DNA from 3 places in the Aminobacter sp. SR38 genome. Region 3 is predicted to be linked to each of the others. Evidence: riboswitches for the same ligand, from Rfam matches in the RefSeq annotation. Region 3 holds a riboswitch; each other region holds the start of a gene.
The links. A riboswitch is a leader RNA that binds a small molecule or an ion and turns the genes downstream of it on or off. The one in region 3 is predicted to bind cobalamin.
Positions count from the first base shown of each region.

Region 1 (7,815 bases), on a different replicon from region 3:
GTGGAGGTTGCCGCCTTCAGGCTGCGCGACCAGCCAAGCCAGGAACACCTGTTCGGGTTCGGGCATGGCCGATGCAATGGTGGGACGGTTCCAGGTCAGTCCCATGCCAGCGCTCCACCATTCTGGTATTCGATGACACGGGTCTCGAAGAAGTTCTTCTCCTTCTTCAAATCCATCGCCTCGGACATCCACGGGAATGGGTTCTCGACTTCGGCGAAAACCGGCTGCAGCCCGAGCTGGGCGCAGCGCCGGTTGGCGATGAAGTGCATATAGGTTTCGCAAAGCGCTGCATTGAGGCCAAGGAAGCCGCGCGGCATCGTATCGCGGCCATAGGAGGCCTCGAGCTCAGCAGCCGTGCGGATCATGCCACGGATCTCGTCCTGGAACGCCGGCGTCCACAGATGCGGGTTCTCGTGCTTGATCTGGTTGATGACGTCGATGCCGAAGTTCAGATGGATCGACTCGTCGCGCAGGATGTACTGGTACTGCTCGGCAATGCCGACCATCTTGTTGCGCCGGCCCAGGGACAATATCTGGGCGAAACCGGTGTAGAACCACATGCCCTCGAAGATGACGTAGAAAGCGACGAGGTCGCGCAGGAAAGCCTGATCGGCTTCAGGCGTGCCGGTCCTGAAATCCGGATCGTCGAGATGCTGGGTGTGCTTCAGCGCCCATGCCGCCTTGTCGGTGATCGATGGCACCTCGCGGTACATGTTGAACAGCTCGCCTTCGTCCAGGCTGAGGCTCTCCACGATGTACTGGAAGGTGTGGGTGTGCACCGCCTCCTCGAGTGCCTGGCGCAGCAGATATTGCCGGCATTCCGGATTGGTCAGATGGCGGTAGATGGCCAACACGATGTTGTTGGCAACCAGGCTCTCCGACGCGGCGAAGAAGCCGAGATTGCGCTTGATCATGCGCCGTTCGTCGTCGGTCAGCCCATCCTTCGACTTCCACAGGCCGATGTCGGCCTGCATAGACACTTCGGTCGGCATCCAGTGATTGTTGCAGCCGGCGAGATATTTCTCCCAGGCCCAGCGGTATTTGAGCGGCAGAAGCTGGTTCACGTCGGCACGGGCGTTGATCATGCGCTTGTCGTCGACGCGGACGCGGCCACCGCCGCGTTCGATGACACCCAGCCCCGTGGCATCGGCAAGCGGGACGTCGCCTGTGAAGGCGGGGTGGATGGTGGCGGCGGCAGCCTTTGGTTCGGACCAGTCGAGCATCTTGTTGTTCCTTTTCCTGATCGCCGCTTACTGGCAGGCTTCACATTCGGGGTCGTCGATGGCGCAGGCCTTGCCCCATGCGACATCGGCGTTGACGATGATTGGGGCTGACGCTGCAACAGCGACAGCGGAGACGGAATTGAGCTTGCCGTCGGTGCCCTTCAGCGTCGACTTCTCGACATGCGAGGCCGAGCGCGAGCGCAAATAGTAGGTCGTCTTCAGGCCCTTGTTCCATGCCATGCGGTAGAGCGCGTCGAGCTTCTTGCCGCTCGGATTGGCGATGTAGAGGTTGAGCGACTGGGCCTGGTCGATCCATTTCTGCCGACGCGATGCCGCCTCGATCAGCCAGGCACTGTCGATCTCGAAGGCGGTAGCGAAGAGCGCCTTGAGATCGTCGGGGATGCGGTCGATCCGGCCGATCGAGCCGTCGAAATATTTGAGGTCGGAGACCATGACCTCGTCCCACAGGCCGCGCGCCTTCAGCTCATGCACCAGTGCTGCGTTGACCACGGTGAAGTCGCCGGACATGTTCGATTTGACGAACAGGTTCTGGTAGGCCGGCTCGATCGACTGCGCGACACCGCAAATGTTGGAGATGGTCGCCGTCGGCGCGATCGCCATGGTGTTGGAGTTGCGCATACCTGTCTTCCTGACGCGCTTGCGCAAGGCTTCCCAGTCGAGCGTCCAGGCGCCGTCCATGTCGACACCGGGGCGCGCCTTGACCAAAAGGTCGATGGAATCGATCGGCAGGATGCCCTTCGACCACAGCGAACCGTCAAAGCTCGGATAACGCCCGCGTTCGGCGGCAAGGTCGCAGGACGCCGAAATCGCGTTGTAGGAGATCGCCTCCATGCTGGCGTCGGCGAAAGCCACCGCCTGGTCGGAGGCATAGGGGATCTTCAGCGCCTGAAGTGCATCCTGGAAACCCATCAGGCCGAGGCCGACAGGACGATGCTGCAGGTTGGAGCGCCTGGCTTCGGGGATGGTGTAGAAATTGATGTCGATGACATTGTCGAGCATGCGCATCGCCGTCTTCACGGTGCGGGCCAGACGGTCGATGTCGAGCCCCTCGGCTGCGATATGATTGGCAAGATTGACCGAACCGAGATTGCAGACGGCGACCTCGTCCTTCGAAGTGTTGAGGGTGATCTCGGTACAGAGGTTCGACGAATGCACGACGCCGATGTGGCCCTGCGGCGAGCGGATGTTGCACGGGTCCTTGAAGGTGATCCACGGATGCCCGGTTTCGAACAGCATGGTCAGCATCTTGCGCCACAGGTCGAGCGCCCTGACCGTGCGGAACACCTTGATGCCACCAGCCAGAGCCTTGGCCTCGTAGCTTTCGTAGGCCGCCTTGAACGCCGTGCCATAGAGATCGTGCAGGTCGGACGCCTCGTCGGGCGAAAACAGCGTCCACACGCCATCGGCCTCGACGCGCTCCATGAACAGGTCCGGCACCCAGTTGGCGGTGTTCATGTCGTGGGTGCGGCGGCGGTCGTCGCCGGTGTTCTTCCTGAGGTCGAGGAACTCCTCGATATCGACGTGCCAGGTCTCGAGATAGGCGCAGACAGCACCCTTGCGCTTGCCGCCCTGATTGACGGCGATAGCCGTGTCGTTGGCAACCTTGAGGAACGGCACCACACCCTGGCTCTCGCCATTGGTGCCCTTGATGTGGGCGCCGAGGCCGCGCACCGGGGTCCAGTCATTGCCGAGCCCGCCGGAATATTTGGCCAACAGCGCATTGTCCTTCACCGCCTTGAAGATGCCGTCGAGATCGTCGGCGACGGTGGTGAGGAAACAGGACGACAATTGCGGGCGCAGCGTGCCGGAGTTGAACAGCGTTGGCGTCGAGGCCATGAAATCGAAGGACGACAAAAGATCATAGAACTCGATGGCGCGGCTCTCGCGATCGATCTCGCGGCCTGCCAGGCCCATCGCCACGCGCATGAAAAAGGCCTGCGGCAGTTCGAAACGCTTGCCTTTGCTGTGCAGGAAATAGCGGTCATAGAGCGTCTGCAGACCCAGATACTGGAACTGCAGGTCGCGCTCGGGCTTCAGCGCGGCACTGAGCCTGGCAAGGTCGAAACGGCCAAGTTCGGGGTCGATCAATTCGGCCTTGATGCCGGTGGCGATGAAGGCGGGGAAATAGGTGGCATAGCGCTGGGTCATTTCGGCCTGGGTGGCCTGCTCAGACCTGGCCGAGACGAAGCTCAGTGCCTCGCGCCGCAACCGGTCCAGCAACAACCGGGCGCTGACGAAGGCGTAGTTCGGTTCGGTTTCGACAAGCGTACGGGCGGCCAGGATCGGCGCCAGCGAAAGCTCGTCGACGGTGATGCCGTCATAGAGATTGCGCCTTGTCTCGGCCAGGATCGCATCCGCCGAGACGGCCTCGAGCCCGCTGCAGGCCTCGTCGACAATGCGGGCCAGTCGCGTCTCGTTCAGCGGTGCCAGGCTGCCGTCATCGGCCTTGACCTGGAGCGGCGGTGCGGCGACCTCGACCGACGTGACCTTGGCGGCAGCGCGTTCGCGGGCACGTTCCTCGCGGTAGAGCACATAGGCGCGGGCGACCTTGTGATGCTCGGAGCGCATCAGCGCCAGTTCGACCTGGTCCTGGATTTCCTCGATGTGGAAGGTGCGGCCGCTATCCGCCCGCCTGGTCAGCGCGGCGAACACCTGGCCGGCCAGTTCCTCGACGACGTCGTGGACGCGGCGCGAACCGGCGGCCACCGAACCCTCGGTGGCGAGAAACGCCTTGGTCAGCGCCACAGTGATCTTGGTCGCGTCGAACGGCGTCACCGCGCCGTTGCGCCGGATGACACGGTAGCCAGGTTCGGACGCGGTCTCGGAACCCTGGCTGAGAGCGGACGGAACGCTGTTGGTTCCGCTGGATTGAAGTGTGGAGGTCGCCGGCATCATCTTCCCCGATGGTTTGGGGGCGAAGGGCCTTGGGCGGACGCATGACGGATTTCAGCCAGCGCAAGCCGGCAGAACGCAAGCGCACCACCGGACACCCCGCCCGTGGACGTTCAGACTCGATCGCGGCAGGTCTCCTGGCTCGCAGGTCATTGCCGCTGTCTGGCCTTCCCAGCGCCCATTGGCGCCAGTGGCACTACGCGACAGCAACTCACTGCTTACAGTTGCGGGGGCAGCGCCGGCATTGCGAAATCGCGCACCGGCTTCCCTCTTAGCTCCCGAGCTGGAATCAACTCGGAAGAACCACGATGTCTACATGTAGTATGACTGACGGGTGTCGTGTCAACAGGTGGAAGAATCATTTCCACCTCATCGACCGATCAACGCCGGCGGCCGATCAATCCCTGACGTAGTCGCGCCACAGCGCCTGATAGACCGGGCATTCGGCATTCAGAGCCTCATGGCTGCCCGTGCCGACGATCCTGCTATCGTCGAGCACGACGATCATGTCGGCCGAACGCGCCGAGAACAGATGGTGCGTGACGATGATGACGAGGCGGTCGCGGCCGAAGGCCAGCAGCTCACGCTCGAGCGCCATCGCCGATTCGGCGTCGAGCGCCGAAGTAGGTTCGTCGAAAACGGCGATGTGCGGATCGCGCAGCACGGCGCGCGAAATCGCCAGGCGCTGGCGCTGGCCGCCGGAGAAGTTCTGCCCTGCCTGGACCAGTTCGGTGTCGATGCCTTTGGGCAAACCGGCGGTGAACTTGTCGGCGGAGGAAAACGCCAGCGCCTTGTCGATCTCGTCGTCGCGAAGCGGGCGCGGCAGCGACGCCTGAAGGTTCTCGCGGATGGTACCCGAAAACAGTGACGTCTCCTGGTCGACAACACCGATGCGGCCGCGCAGCCAACGCGGATTGTAGGCGCGGACGTCGATGCCGCCGATTGCCACCTTGCCGGCATGATCGCGCTCCAGTCCCAAAAGGACGCGCAGCAGGCTGGACTTGCCGGAGCCATTGCGGCCGACGATCGCCACGACGCCCGTCGCCGGCAGCACCAGGCTGACACCGTTGAGTGCCGCAGCCGTCGCCTCGGGATAGCGGAAGGTCAGATCCTCGACCGTGATCGGGCCGAAATCAGCAGCACGCAGCGCCGGGGCAACGATGGCGCGCTCCGGCTGGCGCTTGAGGAAAGCCGCGAGGGCCGAGACGGTGGCGCTCACCGAATGGAACTGGATCAGGATGCCGGCACTGGTCAGCATCGGCATGGTCGCCCGGGTGACGAGCAGCTGCAGCGCAAGCAGGCCACCGATCGTGAGATCGCCGCGCAGGATGCGCCAGCAGCCGACGAGGACGACGAGCAGCGTCAGGATCTCGCTCAGCAGGCCAAGCGTGAACGAATAGGAGTGCGAGAGGTCGAGTATGTGCCAGCGCGCCTTGATGGCTTCGGCCGACTTCGCGGACCAGCGCCCGATGAAGAAGCGCTCAACCGCATTCGACTTGATGCCGCGGATGTTGCCTACCGTTTCAGCGGTCGCCCCCTGCAGGGCGCCGTTGAGGCGGAACGAGCTGCGGCTCGCCTCGCCCAGCTGGGCATTGGTCTTGCGGGCAAAGGCGGCGAAGATCAGGGCAACGACAAAGGCCAGCAGGCAGATGAGATAGTCGTAGTACAGCGCCACGGCGAACGAGACGGCAGCACCCAACATGGTGAGGAAGAAATTCGGCGCAGCGCTCAGCATGAAGGTGGCGACACGCTGGGATTCGTTGAGGAGGTTGATCGTGCTTCCGCCTGCGGATGCCGAACTCTCATAGGGGATGCGCATGAGGCGGAAGTAGATGCGTCTCGACAGCCGGGCGGTGAACCTTGCGTCCACGTCGTTGATCAGCGAGTTGTGCCAGCGTGAGGTCATGTGCCTGATAACCGCCGCCACGATGGCGATGGCGGCGAACTGGGTCGCTGCCCAACCGTCCTTGCCGACCATGACGCTGTCGACGATCTTCTGCGAAAGGATCGGAACCGTCACCGAGAGCACGATTCCGGCCAGCGAAAGCGCAATGGCAAGAAAAAACTTACGGCGGTAGATGCCCATGATCCGCATCAGTATCCGCCAATCGCCGAGCGGTATCTTGCGCAAGGCGTTCAGTTTCTCTCGAAATTTCATTGCCTAACCGACGCCGCTCGAACAACAGGGACGGGTTCGCTAGGTCATTCGCGCTTTCCTGTCAAATAATATGACAATGATAGTCATATTATTGTGAAACGCTTCGGCGAAAATCGCCCGCCTCGCGGAACGACGAACAAAACAAGTCTTCCAGATCCTCGCCAGCCGTAGCTGGGCGGCGCCGGCATGTGTCTGTTCCAGGTGAGGCCAGGTGTCGCGCCGCGCATCACCCGGCTTGCACACACCGCAGGACCCATTATACAGCCATCACCAATCTTGAGTCACATACTCATATTAACTTACGCCAGCCCTTCGTTCGCGGACAGCCAGCTTTTCCAGATTTTTCGAGGGGGCTGTCATGTCTAACGTTCACACCGGCCGCGGTTCGCGGTCGCAAATGCTTCTGGCCGGCGTTTCGCTTCTGTTGCTGCAATCGGCCGGCATCGCCAGTGCCCAGACGGCAACGACACCGGCCAAGAAGGTCGAGGAAACGAAGCCGCTGCTGAGCAATGAAGAGCGCATCGTGCTCGACAGGCTCGTCGTCACATCGGCGCGCACCACCGGCAAGGTGCTCGACATTCCGATGTCGGTGTCGGTCATCGACCGCGAGACGCTGCAGCGCCATGTCGTCCGCGACATCCAGGACATGGTTCGCTACGAGCCGGGCGTCACCGTCTCGCGCACGACATCGCTTACCAATCCGTTCGGCCAGCTGACCGGCTTCAACATCCGCGCCATGGGCGGCAACCGCGTCCAGATGAGTGTCGACGGCAGCCGCATCCAGGAGCAGATCATCGACGGCAGCCGCGACTTCGTCGACCCCTTCAACATGCGCAGCGCCGAGATCGTACGCGGTCCGAACTCGGTGCTCCAGGGCGCCGATGCGCTGGGTGGCGCAGTCGCATTCCGCACGCTCGACCCCGACGATCTTCTCAACGGCTCGAAGCCATGGGCAGTCGAGATGAAGACCGCCTATGACAGCTACGACGATTCGTTCCGCAAGCAGGTGAGTGCGGCCGCTGAATCCGGCGACTTCAAGTTCCTCGGCAGCTTCGGTCATCTCGGGGCGTCGGAAGGCGATTTCAGCAACAGCCGCGCCGATGGCGGCCAGTGGGGCTGTCCACGCCAGGCGATCTGGCCGTGCAACAAGGCGTTTCCCGCCGACACCGACGCCTTCAACGGTCTGATGAAGCTGCAGTGGAACCCGACCCAGGATCACGAGGTCAAGCTGACCGGCGAGTGGTTCAACCGCAACACGACGATCCAGCAGATGTACGACTCGTCTGCGGGATCGACGTACGTCAACACCAGCTGGCAGCGCGAACTGGAGATGGAGCGTTACAGGCTGGCCCTGTCGCACGACTGGAAGGTCGACGCGCCGTGGCTCGATGAGATCAAGTGGCAGATCTCCTATTCGCCGCAGAAGCGCGACACCTACAGCAATCAGCTGCGCACCTACCCAACGCGCCGCCAACAGAACATCCAGGTCCGCAATTATGGCGAGGATTTCCTCGAGGCCGA
Region 1 covers NZ_CP062112.1:2,428,466-2,436,280, forward strand. Annotated here, with positions in the region: gene IG197_RS11925 (hypothetical protein) at 1-105, opposite strand, end outside; gene IG197_RS11930 (ribonucleotide-diphosphate reductase subunit beta) at 96-1,223, opposite strand; gene IG197_RS11935 (ribonucleoside-diphosphate reductase subunit alpha) at 1,251-4,136, opposite strand; cobalamin riboswitch at 4,246-4,459, opposite strand; gene IG197_RS11940 (peptidase domain-containing ABC transporter) at 4,534-6,294, opposite strand; gene IG197_RS11945 (TonB-dependent hemoglobin/transferrin/lactoferrin family receptor) at 6,653-7,815, shown strand, end outside.
Region 1: it holds a riboswitch for cobalamin, as region 3 does, so the genes downstream of both, IG197_RS11935 (ribonucleoside-diphosphate reductase subunit alpha) here and IG197_RS36915 (TonB-dependent receptor) in region 3, are expected to answer to the same signal.

Region 2 (7,815 bases), on a different replicon from region 3:
GCCGAATACGATGCCGTGCTTTACTGCGGCGGCTCCGAAACGCCGCGTCCGGCGGGCATTCCCGGAGACGACCTTAAGGGCGTGCATGACGCGATGCCTTACCTCGTCCAGCAGAACAAGCGCGTCGGCGGCGAAGACATCCAGTCGGTTGCCTGGCAGTCGGAACCGATCGTCGCTGGTGGCCTGCATGTCGTCGTCGTCGGCGGCGGCGATACGGCGTCCGACTGCGTCGGCACCGCATTTCGCCAGGGTGCCGTGCGCGTCACCCAGCTCGACATCCGCCCGCAGCCGCCGGAGCGCGAGAACAAGCTCGCCGTGTGGCCCTATTGGGCGACCAAGATGCGCACCTCGTCCTCGCAGGCCGAAGGCGCGCAGCGCGAGTTCCAGGTGGCAACGCTGGAGTTCATCGGCGAAGAAGGCCAGCTGACCGGCGTGAAGTGCTGCGAAGTCGACGACAAGCGCAAGCCGATCCCGGGCACCGAGTTCGTCATCCGCGCCGATCTCGCCTTCATCGCCATCGGCTTCGCCGGGCCGCTCGCCGACGGTATGGTCAAGGAACTCGAGGGCAAGCTCGAGATCACCACCGACAGCCGCCGTTCGACCAATGTTGCCGCCAACGACCGCGACTACAAGACCAATGTGGACAAGCTCTATGTCGCCGGCGACGTGCGCCGCGGCCAGTCGCTTGTGGTCTGGGCGATCCGCGAAGGCCGCCAGGCCGCGCATTCGATAGATGCCGACCTGATGGGGTCGAGCGTCCTGCCGCGTTAAGCTGGCCGGAACCAAGCAAACAAAAGGCGCCGCGAGGCGCCTTTTTCGTTTCCGGTCGACAACCTTAGCGCCTGATGATGGCGGTCGTCGTTTCGGTTCCTTGCGCTGCAGGCAGCGGCTTTGGCGGCCAGGAGAAGTCGTCGATGCGTCCGGCAGGTGCCGCGGGGGCGATGCCTTGCACGGCAAGCTTTTCGCCTGGCGAACGCGGGTCGGACGTGGCAGCCGTCTGGCCGCCGAGAAGCTCCGTGCCACCGTCGAGTTCCGGATCGGAGAGCGAGACCGGCACCGTCCGGTCGATGTTGACAGGCACGTTGAGTTCGCCGGGCGTCGCCTGCGGCAGGCTTGCCGGCACGACGGTTTCGGTACCTTGAGGCGTGATGCCGAGCAGCTTGTTCAGCGGCTTTTCGGCGAAGAAGGCGAGCTTGCGTTTGCCGGCGCGGGTGACGTTGATGCCGTCGTCAGCGCGCAGGCGCACCGGCTGGCCGTTGATGTCGGGGCCGCTGGTGACGAAGGCGCCGGCCTCGTCGACGAAGCCGTCCCAGACATCGACGAATTCGCTGCCTGCGGCTTCCGTTGCAGCACGGTAGATGTCGTTGAAGGCGAGCATGTCGGTGTTCATCTTCGACGACTTGAAGGCGGGCATGCCGACCCACAGGAACGGCACCTTGGTGTCGGCGATGGCCTTGGCCAGCTTGTCCGCGCGCGCCGTGTACTCCTTGGTCCAGGCGGCGCTCATCGGTGGCTCGCGCGTGTCGGCGACCCGCATTTGCTGGCGGTCGTTGGATCCCATCATGATGATGACGGCGGCAGGCTTTTCCTGCTCGATCAGCGCCTTGGCTTTCTCGGGCCAGTTGTAATAGTCCTCGCGGACGAGGCCCGACGAGCCGTTGGTCTTGTCGATGACCCTGATCTTGGCATTCTCGGCAAAGACCGTGCCCAGCCCCTCGGCAATGCCGCCGCCGAGGAAGTCGCCGATGACCAGCACGACACGCGCGTCAGCCAGCTTTTCGACCACCGGAACGGCCGGATCGGCAGCCCTGCCGACATTGCCGGCGGTTGCCTTTGGCTTGCGTGGCGTCTTGCGGATCTTCTTGCGCGGCTGCGGCTCATCAATGATGAAGGGATCGACGCGCGGTTCGCGGCGCGGCATGAACAGGTCGCGCAGGGACCATTTGCGCAGAATGCCTTCCTGCGCCACGGCCGGCGTCGGCATTGTCGACGAAATGGCGGTCAAGGCGACCGCCACCGCGACCAGTGGCGTCGTCAGGCGCAACAGCGAAAACCGCGGACGACGCGTCAATGCCAATACAGCCTCCGGTTGCTAGTTACGCCGCAGGAACTTCAGCACTTCCATGCTCGGATGACCGTCCGGCGTCAAGCCCAGCTGTGCCTGGAATGCCTTGATTGCCGAGCGCGAACCCTCGCCGATCTTGCCGTCGCTCTTGCCGTCGTAATAGCCATGCGCCGAAAGGCGCTTCTGCAACTCCTGCTTTTCCTCGAAGCTGAGCTTGGTGAACGGCCGCTTCCAGTCCTGCACCAGGCCACCATAGCCGGCGATCTCGTCGGCAAGAAGGCCGACGGCGAGCGCGTATTTGTCGGCGTTGTTGTAGCGTTTGATGACCGAGAAATTCTTGGTCATCAGGAAGGCCGGTCCGCCGCGGCCGTCCGGCACCTTGAGGGTGGCGACGTCGGAGCCGCGCTTGAAGGCCTTGCCGTTGGCGCGTTCGATGCCGAGCGATGCCCATTTGTCGAGCGTCAGCGATCCCGTCGGGAACTTCTGACCCGCGGGCAGCACCACTTCGTAACCCCAGGTCTTGCCGGCCTGCCAGCCGTTCTTCTTCAGAAGGTTGGCTGCGGTGGCGAGCGCGTCGGGCACGGAGTTCCAGATGTCGCGCTTGCCATTGCCGTCGGCATCGACCGCGTAGGCCTGGTAGCTGGTCGGGATGAACTGGGTGTGGCCCATCGCGCCGGCCCAGGAGCCGACGAGGTGACTTTCGTCGATGTCGCCGCGCTGCAGGATCTTCAGCGCCGCGATCAGCTGGGTGCGGGCGAACTTCGCCCGGCGCTGGTCGCCATAGGCGAGCGTCGCCAGCGACCGCACGACATTGCGCATCACCTTGTCGTTCTTGAGAATCTCGCCGTAGTTCGATTCCATCGACCAGATGGCGAGCAGGATGTAGCGGTCGACGCCATACTTGGCCTCGATGCGGTCGAGCCAGGGTTTCCACTTGCGCGCCATCTCGCGACCGACAGCAATTGACTGGTCATGGACGCGATTGTCGAAATAATCCCAGACCGGCGCGGTGAATTCGGGCTGGAACCGGGCCTTTTCAAGTACTTCGGGGTCAGCCGAGGTCACGCCACGAAAGGCGCGGTCATAGGTCGAACCGGAAATCCCGTTGTCTGCGGCGACGGAGCGGAAGCTCGCCACCCAGCGCTGGAAACCGGCTTCGGCGGCCGCCGGGCCGGCCGGAAGCATCAATGCCAGCGAAAGGGCAGCGGCGCTCAGGAGGCCTTTGGCGGTCTTGCGAAGGGGCATTCTTTCCTCCTTGGAGAGATCAGAAACACGATTCATCGCCGATGCCGGTTATCAATCAGTTTACCATAGACCCGTTGGGGAACGAAAAGCGGGTTGAGGGATTGTCCACCTAGCTGTTCGGACAATCAAGATCGCGTGATCAATGGTCTTGCCCGCTGTCGCCGAATATGTGAACGCATTCAGTATTCATCAATTCGGGCGTGGCAAAGTTGGCGTCCGATACATCCCTCTATCGGACGACCACGCAATGAAAAGAGTTCGCAAGGCAGTTTTTCCGGTCGCGGGCTTGGGCACGCGTTTTCTGCCTGCCACCAAGTCTATCCCCAAGGAAATGCTGACTGTGGTCGATCGCCCTGTGATCCAGTATGTGGTCGACGAGGCGCGCGAAGCGGGCATCGAACATTTCATCTTTGTCACGGGCCGCAACAAGGCGGTCATCGAAGACCATTTCGACGTCCAGTTCGAACTTTATGATACGCTGGCCCAGCGCGGCAAGACCGAGCAACTGGAGCGCCTGCAGCGGTTGCAGCCGGCCCCGGGCCAGACCTCGTTCACGCGCCAGCAGGTACCGCTCGGCCTTGGCCACGCAGTGTGGTGCGCGCGCGAGCTGGTCGGCGACGAGCCCTTCGCGCTGCTGTTGCCCGACATGATCATGCAGTCGGAAAAGAGCTGCATGCGCGAGATGGTCGAGCTCTATGCCGAGACCGGCAACAACATCATCGCCGTCCAGGAATGCGACCCGGCCGAGGCGCACAAATACGGCATCGTCGGCAAGGGCAAGTCGGTTCACACCGGCTTCGAGATCGAGGGCATGGTGGAAAAGCCCAAGCAGGGCACGGCACCCTCGAACCTGTTCATCAATGGCCGCTACATTCTGCAGCCGGAGATTTTCAAGATCCTGGCAAGCCAGGAGCGTGGCGCCGGCGACGAGATCCAGCTGACCGACGCCATGCTCAAGCTCGAGAAGATGCAGTCCTTCTACGGCTATCATTATCGCGGCCGCACCTTCGACTGCGGCTCGCCGGAAGGTTTCGTCGAAGCCAACGTTGCCTTTGCCTTGTCGCGCTCCGATCTCAGCAGGAGCATGGCCGGCGTCATCGAAGCGCTGCTCGGCGAGATCAAGCCGGGCAAATAAGCCACATGTCGCCCGTGCGTCAGGATTGGACGCACGGTGCGATGGCTTTCGGCCGCTGCTGCCGCTAGAAATACCCTGCCAGGTGCCCGCAGCGATGCGGGAGAATCGGGAACACGGTGCAAATCCGTGGCGTGCCCAACGCTGTAAGAGGGACCGTATCGGCAGAGGCCACTGTTCATCCTGAACGGGAAGGCGCCGCAGACGGGTTGAACTTGAGCCAGAAGACCGGCCCGGCAGACATCGACCTCCGCATGGTCAGGCGGAGGGAACCGACATGCTCGCCAGGGGATATGCGATGCTTGCTGACCAGTTGAAGGCCGCTTCAGGCTGTTTCGATATCGCTGCACAGGATGCCGTTTACCGCGCCATCTTCACGCGCCGCGACGTTCGCAGCCATTTTCTGCCTGATCCGATCGACGACGATGTGCTGGCGCGGCTGCTGCTGGCGGCCCATCACGCGCCGTCGGTTGGCTTCATGCAGCCGTGGAACTTCATCGTCATCAGAGATCGCGAACGACGCGAGCAGGTCCGCGACCTGTTCTTTGCGGCGCGGCAGCAGGAACTGCCTGAGATCGCCGAGGAGCGGCGGGGGCTGTACCGCAAGCTCAAGCTCGAAGGCATCTGCGAAAGCCCGCTCAACCTGGTCATCACCTGCGACCGCAGCCGTTCGGCAAACTCTCCGCTCGGACGATGGCACAATCCCGAGATGGACCTCTTCAGCACCGTCTGCGCAGTTCAGAATTTCTGGCTCGCCGCGCGTGCCGAGGGCATAGGCGTCGGCTGGGTCAGCATCCTCGATCGCGAGGCGCTGAAGCAGTTGCTAGGCATTCCCGATCACGTCGTGCCGGTGGCCTATCTCTGCGTCGGCCACGTCAGCGAATTCGCCGACAAGCCCGATCTCGAGCGCCATGGCTGGGGATGCCGTCTGCCGCTTGCCGAGCTGATCATGAGCGAGGTCTATGCGGGGCAGGGGGAGACGGCCTTGAGGGCCGCAGCCGCCGCGATCGGCGGTTTGCCCCAAGCAGGTTAGCGCTGGATTTTCAACCCGACGAAGACGCTGTTGGTCTTGGCGTCGCGGAACGGCAAGGTGCTGTCGAAGGTCTCATGGCGCAGCTTGCCGGTCAGGCCGGCGTAGCGGTTGAGCCACCAGGTCAGGCCCGCTTCGGCGCTGAGCCTAAGCTCGTGGTCGTTCGAGCTGGCATAGTCGCGGTAGCCGACGCCGCCGGCGAGGAATGCAGTCAGGTTGGAACGGATCTGCCGTTCGACGCTGAGGCGGCCGTTGTAGAGCACCGAACCGCTGTCGCCCGGGGTCGTCGATCCCTCGACGAAGGTTTCGCCGGTCAGGCCGACGATCGTGCCGCGCATCGGCGACCATCTGAGATCAGCGGCAATCGTCGCGGCGGAAACCGTCTTCAGCCGGTCGTCGTCGAAATCCTCCGAAATCCAGCCGGCCGAAATCTCGCCGCCGAATTTTTCGCCCATGTCGATCTCGACGCCGGCGCGGGCGCCGGTACGCTTGGACGAGCGCTCGAAACCGGCGGTGTCGAAGCGCAGGTCATAGACCCGGCGGCCGAATTCGACCTCGCCAAAGGGCGTCAACGCCGGTGAGACCTCGTAGCCGACGCGGACCTTGCCGGTATAGAGTCTGGAGTCGCGGTCCTTCTGTGAGAGCGTGGTGCCGTCGGTCAGTTCGGCGTCGCTGTAGCTTTCGTCGACAGCTTCGCCGGTCACTCCGAAGCGGAACTTGCCGACGGCCTTTTCGACACCCAGCGCGCCGTTCAGCGTGTGCAGGTTCGGCCGCTCGGCGGTGCCGGAGATGACCACGGGCGACGACGTCGATTCCGGGCGCATGCTGTAGCCGAGCCGCGCCAGTGCGCGCATGTCGTCGGCGAGATCGAGTTGCAGCCGCCCGTCGATGCCGCCGCTGAGATCCTTGACCTCCTGGCCGGAGATGGATTTTCGGTAGTTGCCATAGGCGTCGATGGTCGCCGAATGGCTCTCCCAATCGGACGCGGCGTTCAGCCTGAGAGTCGTCTCGGACAGAACGGCCGACTTTCCGTTAAAGCTGGAATCCGCATTCGACGTCGCGGTGACGCCCTGTTCAAGGCTCGGCTTCAGAACGAAGGTGCCGAAACGGATGCCAGTCGGCTCGAACGGGTTCGCATCCGGCTGAGGCCTGCGGCCTTCGATGGCGCGCTGGCGCTCGGCTTCGGGTCCGTTCTCGATCTCCGTTTCGGAATCGACGGTGCCCTGGCGCACGGTGCCGGTGGTCAGCTCTTCGTCGGCTGCCGGCACTGCTGGCCGCTCGGCAGCCGTCGGCGCGGCGGTGCCGGCCAGCCGCTCGCGTGCCTCGCGGGCGCGCTGGCGCGCGGTCGTGGGCGGACGGGCGGATGACAAGGAGCCGGCCGATGTGCCGTCGGCGTTGGGCGGTTCGCTGAACAAATCGGTGGCCTCAGCGTCAGCCTGGGTTGGAATCGCGCCGGGGCTGACCGGCTGGTAGGCCGGTGCCTGGTCCTGCGCCTGCTCGGCCGCAGGGCGCCTCTTGTAAAGCCGCAGGGTGTTGTTGATGTCGTCTTCGCTGACCGGTCCGCGCAAGGCGGTTTCCTGGGCATGCAGCGGTGCGGCGCACAGCAACGTCGCCACGCTTGCCGTCGCCAGCAAGATGCGGAGTGCCGTGGTCTGTGTCCATTGCTCCGGCCTGATCTGCGCCATCTTTCCCACTGCTTCGCCGACGCAAGGGCGTCGCGCTTACCAACTGGTAAATCGCCATGGTTAACGGAGCGTTTCCCGCACGCCCTGAGAGGCCTCGTTTTGGGCGGATAATCATGGACAGCCGCACGCCGACGCGCTAACGCATGCGCCATGCACGCTGGATCGCTGAAAAAAGAGCCGGACGGGCAGGCGTCGATCGCCTCCGCGCTCCGCACCGTCACCATCGAGCAGGCCGGCATCGCCGCGCTTGTCGCAGCGCTTGAAGGCCCGCTCGCCGAGCCATTCGCCAGGGCTGTCTCGATCCTGGGCCAGCTCAGCGGCCGGGCGATCATCACCGGCGTCGGCAAAAGTGGGCATATCGGCTCCAAGCTGGCGGCGACCTTCGCCTCCACCGGGACTCCGGCCTATTTCGTCCATCCTTCGGAAGCCATTCACGGCGATCTCGGCATGATCACCAGGGAAGACGCGATCGTCGCACTCTCCTGGTCGGGTGAAACAGCAGAGCTCAAGGGTATCGTTGCCTATTCGAGGCGCTTTTCGATCCCGCTGATTGCGCTGACGGCCGGCGATACGTCCGCCTTGGCGCGTCAGGCCGACGTCGTCCTGTCATTGCCCCGGGCGCCGGAAGCCTGTCCGCACGGTCTTGCGCCGACGACCT
Region 2 covers NZ_CP062112.1:4,301,486-4,309,300, forward strand. Annotated here, with positions in the region: gene IG197_RS21025 (glutamate synthase subunit beta) at 1-771, shown strand, start outside; gene IG197_RS21030 (DUF459 domain-containing protein) at 836-2,077, opposite strand; gene IG197_RS21035 (lytic murein transglycosylase) at 2,093-3,310, opposite strand; gene galU (UTP--glucose-1-phosphate uridylyltransferase GalU) at 3,558-4,445, shown strand; cobalamin riboswitch at 4,509-4,694, shown strand; gene bluB (5,6-dimethylbenzimidazole synthase) at 4,741-5,475, shown strand; gene IG197_RS21050 (outer membrane beta-barrel protein) at 5,472-7,157, opposite strand; gene IG197_RS21055 (SIS domain-containing protein) at 7,308-7,815, shown strand, end outside.
Region 2: it holds a riboswitch for cobalamin, as region 3 does, so the genes downstream of both, bluB (5,6-dimethylbenzimidazole synthase) here and IG197_RS36915 (TonB-dependent receptor) in region 3, are expected to answer to the same signal.

Region 3 (7,815 bases):
ATCAGAACACACGCGTGAAGCTCAGATTGAAGCTTCGGCCCGGCGCGCGATAGTTGGTGACGGTCGAATAGTGTTCGTTGAACAGGTTCTCGACCGAAAACTTCAGGCTCGCCCGCTCGTCGAACGTGTAGTTGGCGGCGAAATCCACCGTCACATAGTCCGGCAGCTTGATGGTGTTGGCGGCATTGGCGTAGCGCGCCGCGCCGTAGAGCAGCTTGGCGGTGAGGTCGAGGCTGTCGGTCGCGGCAAAGCTCACCTCGGCGGCCGCCTTGAAGCGATCGCGATAGGGAATGTAGCGGCCGTTGTCCTCATTCTTCGGCGAGCGGTAGTCGATCGAAACCTTGCCACTCCAGCGCTCGTCGAACGCATGCGACAGGCTGGCCTCGATACCGGTCACCTTGGCGCGCGCGACATTGAACGGCAGGTAGGTCGGCGGGTTGGAGGCGATCGCGTCGGTCAGCCAGGTCTGGTAGAAGGCGACGTCAAGCTCGGTCCCCTCGCTTGGACGCCAGTTGATGCCGATCTCATAGGACCGCGACTTCTCCGGCTTCAGGTTGGGATTGGAGTAGTTGGGGTAATAGAGGTCGCTGAAGGTCGGCGCCCGGAAGCCGGTGCCGTACGAGGCGCGCGCCACAAGCTCGGGAACGAGCTCGTAGCTGGCACCGATGTTGTAGGTGGTGGCGCCTCCGAACTGTTCATTGTGATCGTAGCGCAGACCGCTGTCGATCGTCAGCGCGCCATAGTCGAGCGAGTACTGGCCGAACACCGCCACGAGGTCGCGCGAGCCGACACCGAAATCGACAGTCGAAGCCACCTCCTCGCGATAGGCCTCGGCGCCGCCGACCAGGACATGCCTGACTTCACCTGTTTCAAAGGACTTTTCCGTCGACGCGAAGATGCCGTAGCGCCTGGTGTCGAATTCGCTGCTGCCCACGACGCTGTCACGGACATTGGTCGAATAGTCGAGGTTGCCGGAAAGTTCGACGGTCGAGCTCCAGCTGTCGGAATGCTTCACCCGTGCGCCGATCCTGCCGGCGAAGGTGTCGGTGTCAACTTCATTGGCGGAAGGCGGGGAGGCATCGTACTGGCTGCGGCCCCGGGCAAACAGGCCATCGGCATATAGCGGCCCCAGCCAAACTCCTTGGCGGCTGCGACGCTGAGCGAGCCCTGCAGGAAGCCATCGTCGTCAGGCTCATGTCCCCAGGCCAGCGGCGTGGTGAAGTCGTAGCCGCGCGTGCCGAGGATGGAGCCACCGACGGAGTAATCGATGCCGTCCTCGGTGCGTCCGCGCAGATCGCCTGAGAGATAGCCACCCCAAGGATGCGTGAAGCCCGAGGTGATGCTGCCGCAGGCGTTACGGCCGTCGTCACACTGGCCGCCCTGTTTGGTGATGATGTTGACGACACCGCCGATGGCATCGGAGCCATACTGCGCTGAGTGCGGTCCCTTGGCGATCTCGATACGCTCGATCGACGACAGCGGAATGTTGAAGATCGAGCTCGTATCGCTGGTCGCCGATGAACTGCGGACGCCATTGACCAGCACCAGCGTCTGGCCGGCCGACATGCCGCGCAGATAGACATTGGACGAGGCCCCCTGGCCGCCATAACCGATGATCGAAACGCCGGCATAGTGCTTCAGCAACGACGGCAGGTCTGCTGCCGCGGACTTTCGCAATTCTTCCTCGTCGATCACTGTGGCCGACGACGTCGGGCGAACAAGCGCGGTTTCGCGGCGCAGCGGCGTAACGACCAGGCGCGGCAGCACGGTCACGCCGCCTGCAGCGGGCGCCTGCTGCGCGCTGGATGGTGTCGGGATGGCCAGCATGATCGCGCCGATGCCCAGGATAAGTCTCTGCATTTCTGCCCTCAAATGGTTTGGGGGGCGCGACAAGGATCGCACCCGGTTTCCAAACCGCAGGCAAGACAGGTCGGCAGGCAGACTTTGGGACAAGATTGACCCGACGGCCTTCCGCATGCGGCAACACTTTCGATGTCACCGCCACGAGCGACCGCGCCTGACCACACCCCGTGGACAAGCATGGGTGACTGGAACGGGCAGGTCTCCTGACTTCCGTGTCACAGCCTTTTTCCGCCTTCCCGAACGCGCGAATGCGTTCAGTGGCATGATGGAAGAGGCTCAACGGTTACAGTTGCGGGGGCAGTCGCGGATTTGGCCTTCGGCCTCACCGTGTTCCCTTTTCATCCGCCTCTCGGCGGAACCGATTCCGAGGCGGACGCTACTCAGGGATGCCGAGGCTTGTCAATCGCAATCATGCGATCGGCCATAAAATATATTGATTTTCAAATAGATAGGATCATTGGACACGGACAAACAGGGCAGCTTGTGCAATCGCCCCGGACGCGGCAAGCCCTGCATGGGACCGCCAATTGGACGGCACTGCCCCTCGTGGACAGAGGCCACCAGCACATTGCCAACGGGGTCGCGGAAACTGAACCGACGATGTGCGCGCTACGGCCATCGACATCATCTTCGGCCGCGTCGGTATCATCCGCGCATGTTCAGCCGAGCAAGGTCCTTGTCAGCGCATGATCCTTGTCGGCAAGCCCGTCGATGACGCTGAAGTGATGCCGGTCGGGCTCGACCACTGTAGCGGTGGTGGCGCCAAGCCCGGTCCAGATATTGGAAAGCAATGCGTTCTGGCGCAGGAACTCGGCGCGCTCGCCACCGCCGACCCAGCAGGTGATTCGGACGTTGTCCACCGGCCGCAGCAGCGCCGGGCTTTCAGCCAGCGCCTCGGTCTCGTCGATGTGGAGCGTCTTGTTCATGCCGGTGTTGATCAGCGGCCTGAGATCATGAACTCCCGAGAGCGAAACGACATGACGGATACGAGACTGCACATCGGGCGCAAGCGGCGAAGCAGCCGCGACCATGCGCGACACGAGGTGTCCGCCGGCGGAATGACCGGTCAGCATGATCGGGCCTTCGACCAACGCGGCTGCCTTGCCGATCGCCGCACCGACCTCGCGCACGATATCGCCGATCCTGACTTCCGGGCACAAGCTGTAGGACGGCATCGCCACCGCGTAGCCGCTGTCGATGGAACCCTTGGCGAGATGCGACCAGTAGCTCTTGTCGAGCGCCATCCAGTAACCGCCATGGACGAAGACGACGAGCCCCTTCGGCGTGCCTTCAGGCAGGAACAGGTCGAACCGGTTGCGCGGCCTGTCGCCATAAACGATGTCGAGTTGCGCCCTATCAGCTGCCGACAGGACGTCACGAAACGATTGCGCCGGTTCCACCCACGCAGCAGGCCAACGGTCGCCGCCGGCGATGTTGGCGCCATTGCTGTAGGCGTTGTCCCAATCGGCGATATGGCGTTCGAGCATACGGGCATCCCTCCAAGGCGGCAGCAATCCAGGCGCATAGCAATGGCCAGCGTGCCGGATTGCGTCAATGGGCCAGCGGCAGAAACTTTATGCTTGAAATAATTTTGGTCCGGTGCAATTCTCAGCCATCAGTCGAGAACGTGGGAGGTCTCGCTGTGCCAGACGCCGATCGCATGTCGATCTCGCATAGCCGCGGCCTGTGCCGAACGGCTACCCGTTGCGGCGCAGCACCTTCCCCCGAAGTAACGCATTCCAACGCACGCATGGCGCTTCCGTCATGCCGATGAGCAGGTAGGGGACAGCCGCAGAATGCTTGGACCGTCAGCGCATATTGACACCTTCACGCGCGATAACCTGCCACCCCAGGACCAGTGGCCGACCTTTCTGCTCGACGGCTTCGACTATCCCGAGCACCTCAATGCGGCCGTCGAGCTGACCGATCGCCTGGTCGAAAAAGGCCTGGGCGACCACACCGCGCTGATCGGCAACGGCCGCCGCCGCACCTACAAGGAGCTGTCCGACTGGACCAACCGACTGGCGCATGCGCTGGTCGAAAACTACGGCGTCAAGCCCGGCAATCGGGTGCTGATCCGCTCGGCCAACAACCCGGCAATGGTCGCCTGCTGGCTGGCCGCGACCAAGGCAGGTGCTGTCGTCGTCAACACCATGCCTATGCTGCGCGCCGGTGAGCTCGCCAAGATCGTCGACAAGGCAGAGATCACGATTGCGCTGTGCGACACGCGCCTGATGGACGAGATGATCGCCTGCGCCAAGGACAGCGCCTTCCTGACCAAGGTGATCGGCTTCGACGGCACCGCCAACCATGACGCCGAACTCGACCGGGTCGCGCTCGACAAATCCGTCATCTTCGAAGCGGTCAAGACCGGCCGCGACGACGTCGCCCTGCTCGGCTTCACCTCGGGCACCACGGGCGTGCCGAAAGCGACGATGCATTTCCATCGCGACCTGCTGATCATCGCCGACGCCTATGCCAAGGAGGTGCTTTCGGTCACCTCCGACGACGTCTTCGTCGGCTCGCCGCCGCTGGCCTTCACCTTCGGTCTTGGCGGCCTGGCCATTTTCCCATTGCGCTTCGGCGCGGCCGCGACCCTGCTCGAGCAGGCAACGCCGCCGAACATGATCCACATCATCGAGACCTACAAGGCGACGATCTCGTTCACCGCGCCGACCGCCTATCGCGCCATGCTGAAGGCCATGGACGAAGGCGCCGACCTGTCGTCGCTGCGCGTCGCGGTCTCTGCCGGCGAGACCTTGCCCGGGCCGGTGTTCGAGGAATGGCTGGCCAAGACGGGCAAGCCGATCCTCGACGGCATCGGCGCCACCGAGATGCTGCATATCTTCATCTCCAACCGCTTCGAGGACATGAAACCCGCCTCCACCGGCAAGCCGGTCGGCGGCTATGAAGCGCGGGTCGTCGACGGCGACATGAACGAGGTGCCACGCGGCACTGTCGGCAAGCTTGCCGTGCGTGGCCCGACAGGCTGCCGCTACATGTCCGATGACAGGCAGCTCGAATATGTCCGCGACGGCTGGAACCTGACCGGCGATGCCTTCATCCAGGACACCGACGGCTTCTTCCACTTCGCCGCGCGTTCCGACGACATGATCGTCAGCGCCGGCTACAACATCGCCGGTCCCGAGGTTGAAGCCGCCCTGTTCTCGCACCCCGAAGTCGCCGAATGCGCCGTCATCGGCGCGGCTGACAGCGAACGCGGCCAGATCGTCGAGGCCTATGTCGTGCTGGTTGCCGGCGTCGCCGCCGACGCCGCGACCGTCAAGCGCCTTCAGGATCACGTCAAGGCAACGATCGCGCCTTACAAATACCCGCGCTCGGTGAAGTTCATCGACGCCCTGCCCAAGACCCAGACCGGCAAGATCCAGCGCTTCCGGTTGCGTGCGGAGAAGATGAATTGAGCAAGCCTTACGATCCCTCCGTCGAGGGCGCGCAGATGTCGTTCAAGGACCGCATGTCCTACAGCGATTATCTGCATCTCGAAAAGATCCTCGACGCTCAGGCGCCGCTGTCGACCGCCCATGACGAGATGCTGTTCATCATCCAGCATCAGACGTCGGAGCTGTGGATGAAGCTCGCTTTGCACGAGATCGGCTCGGCGATCCGCTCGATTCGTGCCGACAAGCTTGAGCCCTCGTTCAAGATGCTGACCCGCGTGTCGCGCATCTTCGAGCAGCTCAACAGCGCCTGGGATGTGCTCAGGACGATGACGCCGAGCGAATACACCGAATTTCGCGACTCGCTCGGGCAGTCCTCGGGTTTCCAGTCCTGGCAGTATCGCGCCATCGAGTTCATGGCCGGCAACCGCAACACAGCCATGTTGCGCCCGCACGCCCACCAGCCCGAACTCAGCGAAAAGCTCGAGGCGGTTCTCGCCCAACCTTCGCTCTATGACGAGGCGATCCTGCTGCTTGGTCGCAACGGCTTCGATATCGGCGCCGACGGCAAGCGCACCGACTGGCGCGAAACGCGCAGCGAAAGCGAAGAAGTGCTCGTCGCCTGGCAGGCGATCTATCGCGATCCGCAACGCCACTGGATGTTCTACGAGCTGGCCGAGAAGCTTGTCGATTTCGAGGATTACTTCCGGCGCTGGCGCTTCAACCATGTCACCACGGTCGAGCGTATCATCGGTATGAAACGTGGCACCGGCGGCACGTCTGGCGCCTCGTATCTGAAGAAGATGCTGGAGGTTGAACTGTTTCCCGAACTCTGGAAAGTTCGCACCCGGCTCTAGGACTTCAAATCAAATAATCGGGAACACTTGGGAGGAGTAACCTAATGAAGAAAATCATTGCGGCAGGAATTTTCGGACTTTCGTTGGCGGCATCCGGCCTTGCCTATGCCGAACCGGTGAAGATCGGCGTCATCACCACGCTTTCGGGCGGCGGTGCGGGCCTCGGCGTCGACATGCGCGACGCGTTTGCGCTGGCCATGAAGCAGTCCGGCAACAAGGATGTCGAGCTGGTCGTCGAGGACGATGCCCAGAAGCCCGAGATCGCCGTCCAGCTCGCCGAAAAAATGATCCAGAGCGACAAGGTCGACCTGCTGACCGGCATCATCTGGTCGAACCTCGCAATGGCCGTGGTGCCTAACGCTGTGGCGCAGGACGTCATCTACCTGTCGCCCAACGCCGGCCCGTCGGCGCTCGCCGGCGCCAAGTGCAACAAGAATTATTTCAACGTCGCCTACCAGAACGACAATTTCCACGAGGCGATGGGCCAGTACGCCAACAAGGACTACAAGAAGACCTTCATCCTCGCGCCCAACTATCCGGCCGGCAAGGATTCGCTGACCGGCTTCAAGCGCTATTACAAGGGCGAGTTGGCCGGCGAAGTCTACACCCAGGTCGGCCAGACCGACTACGCCGCCGAGATCGCCCAGATCCGCGATTCCGGCGCCGACTCGGTGTTCTTCTTCCTGCCCGGCGGCATGGGCATCTCGTTCATGAAGCAGTACGCCCAGTCGGGCGTGAACATTCCGGTCATGGGCCCGGGCTTCTCCTTCGACCAGGACATACTGCCGGCGGTCGGCGACGCAGCCCTCGGCGTCAAGAACTCGGCGAGCTGGTCCAAGGATCTCGACAACGAGGCCAACAAGCAGTTCGTCGAGGCCTTCCAGGCCGAATACAAGCGCTTGCCCTCGGTCTATGCCGCCCAGAGCTGGGATACGGCAAACCTGATCCTCTCGGCGCTCGGCAAGGCCAGCGTCAAGGACAAGGATGCCTTCCGCGCAGCACTCAAGGCCGCCGATTTCAAGTCGGTGCGCGGCGAGTTCACCTTCAACACCAACAACCACCCGGTGCAGAACATCTACGTGCGTGAAGTGATCAAGGAAGGCGACGTGCTGACCAACAAGATCGTCGCCACTGCCTTCGAGCACCACAAGGACGCCTACGCCGACCAGTGCAAGATGTAGGATGGGTTCAGGCCCGCTCGTTGCAGGCCAGCCTTGTAACGAAGCGTCCGACCCCCACTCCGCCTCGCGGCGCTCGGCACCTCTCCTCCTCATAAGGGGAGAGGAAAGGAGCCAAGCCGCAGCGGCTTTTCCTCTCCACCGTCGAACGGGGGAGAGGTGTTTGCGAAGCAACCCGGAGTGGGGGTCGAATTCCCTCAGCAGCGCATTTGAAGAGTTGTAGGCGTCCCGCCACACTGAAACGACAATCCAGCCAGCGAAAGCGTCCCCTTGTCCATAGCACTGCTCCTCGAGCAACTTCTCAACGGGCTGCAGCTCGGGGTGATGCTGTTCCTCATGGCCGCCGGCCTGACGCTGATCTTCGGCGTCATGGGCCTGATCAACCTCGCCCATGGATCGCTCTACATGATCGGCGCCTTCGCATGTGCTGCGGTCGCGGCTGCCACCGGCTCGTTCTGGATCGGCCTGGCGGCGAGCCTCGTTGCTGCGGCAGCGGCCGGCGCAATCATCGAAGTGACG
Region 3 covers NZ_CP062113.1:5,822-13,636, forward strand. Annotated here, with positions in the region: gene IG197_RS36910 (TonB-dependent receptor domain-containing protein) at 2-1,108, opposite strand; gene IG197_RS36915 (TonB-dependent receptor) at 1,012-1,860, opposite strand; cobalamin riboswitch at 2,039-2,241, opposite strand; gene IG197_RS27985 (alpha/beta hydrolase) at 2,523-3,350, opposite strand; gene IG197_RS27990 (AMP-binding protein) at 3,660-5,285, shown strand; gene kynA (tryptophan 2,3-dioxygenase) at 5,282-6,118, shown strand; gene IG197_RS28000 (ABC transporter substrate-binding protein) at 6,163-7,299, shown strand; gene IG197_RS28005 (branched-chain amino acid ABC transporter permease) at 7,567-7,815, shown strand, end outside.